One region of the Promicromonospora sp. NPDC023805 genome, then DNA from elsewhere that is predicted to be linked to it. Evidence: predicted binding sites of a transcription regulator. Region 1 holds the regulator's gene; the other holds the start of a gene.
What was found. The regulator LexA, encoded in region 1, represses DNA repair genes until DNA is damaged. The targets are predictions, from matches to a motif close to TCGAACANNTGTTCGA.
Positions count from the first base shown of each region.

Region 2: the regulator LexA is predicted to act here: its motif matches at 1,517-1,532, upstream of AB0F70_RS00555 (DUF222 domain-containing protein).

Region 1 covers NZ_JBFAAH010000006.1:25,411-28,919, forward strand. Annotated here, with positions in the region: gene AB0F70_RS08430 (L-lactate dehydrogenase) at 1-587, shown strand, start outside; gene lexA (transcriptional repressor LexA) at 672-1,421, opposite strand; gene AB0F70_RS08440 (LysM peptidoglycan-binding domain-containing protein) at 1,677-2,123, shown strand; gene nrdR (transcriptional regulator NrdR) at 2,243-2,713, shown strand; gene AB0F70_RS08450 (DUF5302 domain-containing protein) at 2,861-3,088, shown strand; gene AB0F70_RS08455 (response regulator transcription factor) at 3,183-3,509, opposite strand, start outside.
Region 2 covers NZ_JBFAAH010000001.1:102,491-105,999, forward strand. Annotated here, with positions in the region: gene AB0F70_RS00555 (DUF222 domain-containing protein) at 1-1,457, opposite strand, end outside; gene AB0F70_RS00560 (dihydrolipoamide acetyltransferase family protein) at 1,697-3,142, opposite strand; gene AB0F70_RS00565 (alpha-ketoacid dehydrogenase subunit beta) at 3,139-3,509, opposite strand, start outside.

The sequences.
Region 1 (3,509 bases):
TCATGGTGACCAACCCCGTGGACGTCGTGACCTACGCGGCGCTCAAGATCTCCGGCCTGCCGCGCGAGCGGATGTTCGGCAGCGGCACGGTGCTGGACTCCTCGCGGCTGCGCGTGGTGCTCGCCGAGCGCTGCGGCGTGGCAGTGGGGAACGTGCACGCGTACATCGCCGGAGAGCACGGCGACTCCGAGATCGCGCTGTGGAGCTCGGCGTCGATCGGCGGCGTGCCGCTGCTGGACTGGGAGCCGCTGGGCGCGAACCCGCCGCTCGACGCCGCGGTGCACCACGAGGTGGTCGACTCCGCGTACCGGATCATCTCCGGCAAGGGCGCCACCAACTACGCCGTCGGCCTGGCCGCTACCCGCATCATCGAGGCGGTGCTCAACGACGAGGGCCGGATCATGCCGGTGTCCTCGCTGCTGGAGGACTATCACGGCATCAGCGACGTCTGCTTGTCCGTGCCGTCTCTCGTGGACCGGCGGGGCGTCACGGACAACGTGCGGGTGCCGATGTCGGACGAGGAACTGGCCGGGCTGCGTGCCTCGGCGGACAGCGTGTGGGCGGTGCAGAAGCGGTTCGGCTTCTGACGAGACCGGGAAGTAGAGCGCCTGTCCGCCCTACGCACGCTCAGCGTGGCGCAAGGCGGACAGGCGCTCTACTTCGCGGTCTCGTCAGAGACTGCGCAGCACCGCGACGACGCGGCCCAGGATCTGCGCCTGGTCACCCGGGATGGGCTCGTAGGCAGGGTTCTGCGGCAGCAGGAAGACGTGACCGTCGGTCTGCTTGAACGTCTTGACCGTGGCCTCGCCGTCGATCATGGCGGCGACGATCTCGCCCTGCTCCGCGACGTTCTGCTGCCGCACGACCACCCAGTCCCCGTCGCAGATCGCGGCGTCGACCATCGAGTCACCGGCGACCTTGAGGAGGAACAGCTCGCCGTCACCCACCAGCTGGCGGGGGAGCGGGAACACGTCCTCGACGACCTGCTCGGCAAGGATGGGGCCACCGGCCGCGATACGGCCGACGAGCGGCACGTACGACGGCGGCGGGGCGCTGGCGTCGTCGGGCACCGAGCCGCCCCAGTGGACCTGGCCGCTACGGCGCGGCTCGGGCCAGTGGATCTCGCCGCGGTTCGGCTTGTCGACCTGCTCGGCCATCGGCTCCACGAGCTCCATGGCGCGCGGCCGGTTGGGGTCGCGGCGCAGGAAGCCCTTCTTCTCGAGCATCTGGAGCTGGTGCTTGACGCTCGACGGGCTGGCCAACCCGACGGCCTCGCCGATCTCGCGCATCGACGGCGGATAGCCCCGCGTCTCGAACGACTGCCGAATCGTGTCCAGCACGAGGCGCTGCCGTTCGGTGAGGCGGTCAGTCGGCGAGATCGTGTGCACGTCAGCGACCGCCTTGTCGGCTGGCGTGTCCAGCGTGGCGACGCCGGAAAGTGCCGTGTCGACGGCTCTCGTGTCGCTGGTCCCGTCCCGTCCCGTCATGCCCGTGCCCCTCCCGTTCCGACAAATGTTCTCCTGTGCGCTACCCACTCTAGGTCACAAACGCGCTCGGCTCAAACGAATGTTCGAGCGTGTCTCGACATGGACGGTGTCCCGTGCTACACAATGGTACGGGCGTTCGACGAACGCTTGTATGAACGACAGAAGCTCTGCACACTTCGAGGAGGGGCCATGGGGGACGTGATTCCGCTGCGGCAGTACACCCCGACGTATGAACAGGCGTATGTGCCGTCGTACGGCAGGGGGTATGCACCGGCGGCCGGACTGGCCGCGGTCCGTGCGTACACCCCACCGGAGGCGCGCACGCTCGCCGACCGGCTGGGCCTGGCCGGCCTGCGGCTCACGCGGCGCGGCCGCGTCGTCCTCGTGCTGCTGGCCATGCTCCTGCTCGCTCCGATGGTCACGTGGGGGGCGACGGCGGTCGCGAGCTCCCCGGGGGAGCCCACCGAGGTCCGGGTGCATGCGGTGCAGCCGGGAGAGACGCTCTGGGGCTTCGCCCAGGAGGTCGCGAGGCCCGGCGAGGACGTCCGGCACGCGGTCGGCAGGCTGCAGGAGCTGAACGAGATGTCGACCGGGACCTTGCGCGTCGGGGAGCTGTTGCTCCTACCCAAGGAGTGACCGAAGGCCTCGATTCGCGGACGAATGTTGCGGCTATGTTGCAAGGGGGTGGTTTGCCCGCTTACGGTCGGGGCGCGACCGGAGGCCTCCGGTCGATGGTCGACCACGCAGGAGTGAGCATGCACTGCCCGTTCTGTCGCCACGCCGACTCGCGCGTGGTGGACTCGCGGACTGCCGACGACGGCCTGTCGATCCGGCGCCGACGGCAGTGCCCGAACTGCAACCGACGGTTCACCACCGTGGAGACCGCGAGCCTTTCCGTGGTCAAGCGCTCCGGCGCCACAGAGCCGTTCAGCCGCGACAAGGTCGCCGCGGGTGTGCGCAAGGCGTGCCAGGGGCGCCCCGTGAGCGACGACGACCTGGCGATCCTCGCCCAGCGCGTCGAGGAGACCCTGCGGAGCAACGGCAGCGCGGAGATCGACGCGTACGAGGTGGGCCTCGCCATCCTCGGCCCGCTCCGCGAGCTCGACGAGGTGGCCTACCTCCGGTTCGCGAGCGTCTACCAGGCGTTCGACTCGCTCGAGGACTTCGAGAGCGCGATCACCTCGCTCCGTGCGGAGCGCGCCGAGCGGGCGGCAGCTCAGGCGTAGGGAGTCCGGGCGGCCCGGCGCGCCGTCGTCGGGCGCGCTAGCCTGGGTGGAATCCAAAAATGTTGGCACCTGCCTGTGCCGTGGTGCAGGCTGGGGCCGACGACGGACCCGATCGAGGGACCCCCGGAACAAGAGGAGGTGATCGGTGTGACGGACGAGAAGCCCAATGCCGAGGCGGCCGAGACCAAGGGCGCTGAAGAGCCCAAGGTCGCGACAGCGCCGAGCACGGACGCGAAGGCGAAGTTCAAGGAAGCTCTGGACCGCAAGAATGCGGCTCGGAGCCGGACCTCCGCGGGCGATGTGAACACTGGTGCGGTGCACGGCTCGGAGACGACCGGCCCAGTCCAAAAGATGTTCCGCCGCAAGTCCGGCTGATCCTCGGTGGTGGAGGCCGCTGACCTGGTGAACAACCGGGTCAGCGGCCTTTGTCGTACCCGTGCGGTCGGGCCTGTGTAGCGATCCGTACCCGCTAGCCGGCCCTCATGCGTCTGGTGTCGTAGGCCCAGATCGCGATCTCGACGCGGTTGCGGGCGCCGAGCTTGGTCAGCAACGACGCGACGTGGGTCTTGACCGTGCTCAGGCCGACGAAGAGCTCGGTGGCGATCTCGGCGTTGGTCCGGCCCCGTGCGACCAGCGCGAGCACCTCCTCCTCGCGCTCGGTGAGGGGGTCGGTGGGCTGGACCGGCACCGCGGGCGCCTGGTCGGCGAGGGTCGCCAGCAGCCGGCGGGTGACGTTGGGGGCGATCAGCGCGTCCCCGTCTGCCGCCGCGTGGATGGCCTGCACGAGGAGCTCCGG
Region 2 (3,509 bases), on a different contig from region 1:
CGCATCTGTCCCGACACCGTCCGCTGCGCCCGTCCGACGTCCAGGACTGCCCCATCGGGTCCGAACACGATCCGGGTGATGGCGCTGTGGCGCGCCAGGCGGCGCACCAACGCGCGTGGGGCACGACCGCCGGTCTCGGTGAACACCGGCCCACCCGAGGACATGAACCCGGACACTGTTGCTCCCGCGGTAATCCAGTCACCCGAACCTCCACCCGGACCGCCGGCAGGCCTTCCAGCCAGCTCCTCGGCCGCTGGACCGGTGTTCACCGCCCCTGCACCGACATCCGCACCTGTTCCAGTGCCAGTGCTCGTGCTGGTGCTCGTGCTCGTGCCTGAGACCCTGGCACCCGCGCCGAGTCGGTCGCCGCGGGTGGGCGTGGTCTGTCCGCAGGTCAGGCACAGGCCGCCCCTGGTCCGGGTGACCTGAGCGACGAACTCGCTCCAGGACACCGTCACGTTCAGGTGCGGTGCGATGGCAGCCCCTGGAGAAGCCTGGTTCGTGTCCAGCACGACCCGGGCGACATCAGCGAGACCTTGTGCGCGACGCTGCGTCGTGGTCCGGGTGTCTTCCGCTGAGGGTGCGCCCATCATCGCGTTGATCGCGGTGGTGAGCTGGAGGCCGTGCTCGTCGGTGAGGAACCCGGCCACGTGATACCCACCGAACGTCTTGGACAAGTCGAAGAACTCGCCCTGAGCAGCCTTGTCGTCGTCGAGGTCGTCGGTGTCGGGGTCGGTGATGGTCGCGAACCGACGCGCCACCTTGCGGAACTGGTCCGCGTTCAACGATCCAGCCTCCCGCAGGACCACGCCCTCACCCGTGACCAGGGTTCCCTCGGCGACCGCACGCTCCAGGACCTGCGTCACCAACTCCCGGGTACGGGACCCGTCAGGGTCATCGGCCGGGTCGGGGAAGTCGACCGGCACGCTCTGCACGAACTGTTCCGGTGTCGTGGCGTGGCCGGTGCGGGTATCGATCAACCAGGCCAGTGCGTCCGTGCGGGTCTCGCTGGTGGGCGCGACCTCCGTCATCACACGGGCGTGGTCCGCACCCAGAGTCCCGGCGACCAGGCGCTCCCTAGTGACTGGTAGTGCGGTCGCGAGGCGGCGCGCGATGGTCATGTCCTTGCTCGCGGTGGAGGAGGAGATGCCTTCGCGGAGCTTCAGCCAGGACGTGAACGTACGAGCCATGCCGCCCGATCGCCAGGACCCCTCGTTCTCGATCCGGGGCAGCAAGGTGTAGCGCACTCCGTCCAGGCGGCCCGTGACCCGGCGGATCCGGGTGTGTGCTTCGACCAGGCGGCTGATGCTCGGGGCGTCCCATCCGGTCAGGGTCTCGGGGTCGGTCAGAGCAGTCAGTTGCGCGGTCGCGGCCTCGAGCAGGGCCAGCACGTCCTCGATCGAGGCCGCAGCAGGCAGACCGTCGGCGGGTCCGTCGTTCGTCGTCCGCTCCACCATGCCCACCCCCGCCCATATCGCTCGCCTCTAGTACTCACTCCCTCGATGCATCCATTATCTCGAACACTCGTACGCTCTGCATGGCAGATTTGAAATCTGTGGATAACTCTTCAGGGCAGCCGGCGGATGCCTCCCGGACATCCGCGGGCCGTCTCGACGCGCCACCGAGGGACCCACAACCCGCGCTGACGGCGCCGCTGAGCACCACAGCTCAACGGCACACCGTCAGAGACTCGCCGTCAGAGACGGACGATCGCCGCGGCAGGGTTCTCGACGGCGTCGGCGACGGAACGCATGAAGCCCGCCGCCGTCCCGCCGTCGCAGACACGGTGGTCGAAGACGAAGGACATCTGCGTGATCTTGCGCGGCACGATCTCGCCGTCAACTACCCACGGGCGGTCGATGATGCGGCCGAGACCCAACATCGCGACCTGCGGGTGGTTGATGATCGCCGCGCTGCCGTCGACCCGGAAGCCGCCGTAGTTGTTCAGCGTGAACGTCCCCGCGGTGAGCTCCTCGGTGGTCGCCTTGCCTGTGCGGGCGCGCGCGACGAGGTCACGGAGGGCCACGTCGAGCTCGGTGGTGGTCATCGAGCCGGCGTCGAGCACTGCCGGGACGACCAGCCCGTGCTGCCCCTGGACGGCGACGCCGAGGTTGATGACGCCGGGCATGACGATCTCGTCGCGCTCCACGTCGAGCCTGGAGTTCAGCACCGGGTACTCCTTGAGTCCGGCGACGACGAACCGCGCCACGTAGGCGAGCAGGCCCGGTCCCGGGTCAGCGGGAGTCCGGGCGGCCTCGCGCAGGCTCCAGAGCGCGGTCGCGTCGACGTCGACCCACACGGTCGCCTCGGGAATCTCCGAGCGGCTCCGCGACAGCACCTTGGCGGCCGTCTTCTGGAAGCCGCTGAGCGGGATGCGCCGCTCCCCGCGGGCGGGAATGCTCGGCACGACGGCGGAGGAAGCGCCCGGCCCGGCTGCGGTCGCAGAAGCATTCGGCCCGACGGCGGCCGAGCCCGGCGCCGAGTCCTCCGTCGCAGCCGCAGCCCGCGACGGCGTCAACGACGGCGCCTGCCGCGCCTGCTCGATGGCGGTCCACACGTCGGACCGGGTGACGACCCCGCCGGCCCCGGTCGGCGCGATCGTGTGCAGATCCAGCCCTGCCTCGCGGGCGAGCCGCCGGACGATCGGTGAGATCACCTTGACTGGGCCTCCGCCCGAGGTCGCAGCGCCGTCCGAAGCAGCAACGACGACCGGCGCCGCAGCGACAAGAGGCGTCGGCGACCGGACAGCACGTGGCCGACGCCGTCGGCCCGAACCGGGATGCGCAGAGGTCCCGTACCCGATGAGCACGTTCCCGGAGCCCGCCCGCTCCTCCTCGCGGTAGGTCTCGGCGGCCGGCCCGTCGCCATCGGGAGGCACAGCCGCCACCACAACAACAGCGATCGTGATCAGCGGCCTGCCCACCTCGACGAGCTCCCCCTCGGCGGCGTGCAGCACGCCGACCCGGCCCGCGTACGGGCTCGGCACCTCGACGACGGACTTGGCCGTCTCGACCTCCACCACGGGCTGGTCCACCGTGACGACGTCACCCTCCGAGACCAGCCACTGCACCACCGAGGCCTCGGTCAGCCCCTCGCCGAGGTCGGGCAGCAGGAAGGTCTGCTCCGTCGCGGTGGTGGTCATGCGTCCTCCCACTGCAGGTCGTCGACGGCGTCGAGGATCCGGTCGACCGACGGCAGCTGGAGGTGCTCGAGCTTGGGCGGCGGGTACGGGATGTCGAACCCGGTCACGCGCCGCACCGGCGCCGACAGCGAGTGGAAGCAACGCTCGCTCACCCGGGCCGCGATCTCGGAGGCGACGCTGGCGAAGCCCGCGGCCTCCGCGACGACGACGGCGCGTCCCGTCGACTCCACAGCCGCGCAGACCGTGGCGTCGTCGAACGGCACTATCGAGCGCAGGTCGACGACCTGCAGGCTACGGCCCTCGCGCGCGGCCTCCTCGGCGGCCTCCATCGCGACCGGTACGGCGGGCCCGTAGGCGATGAGGGTCG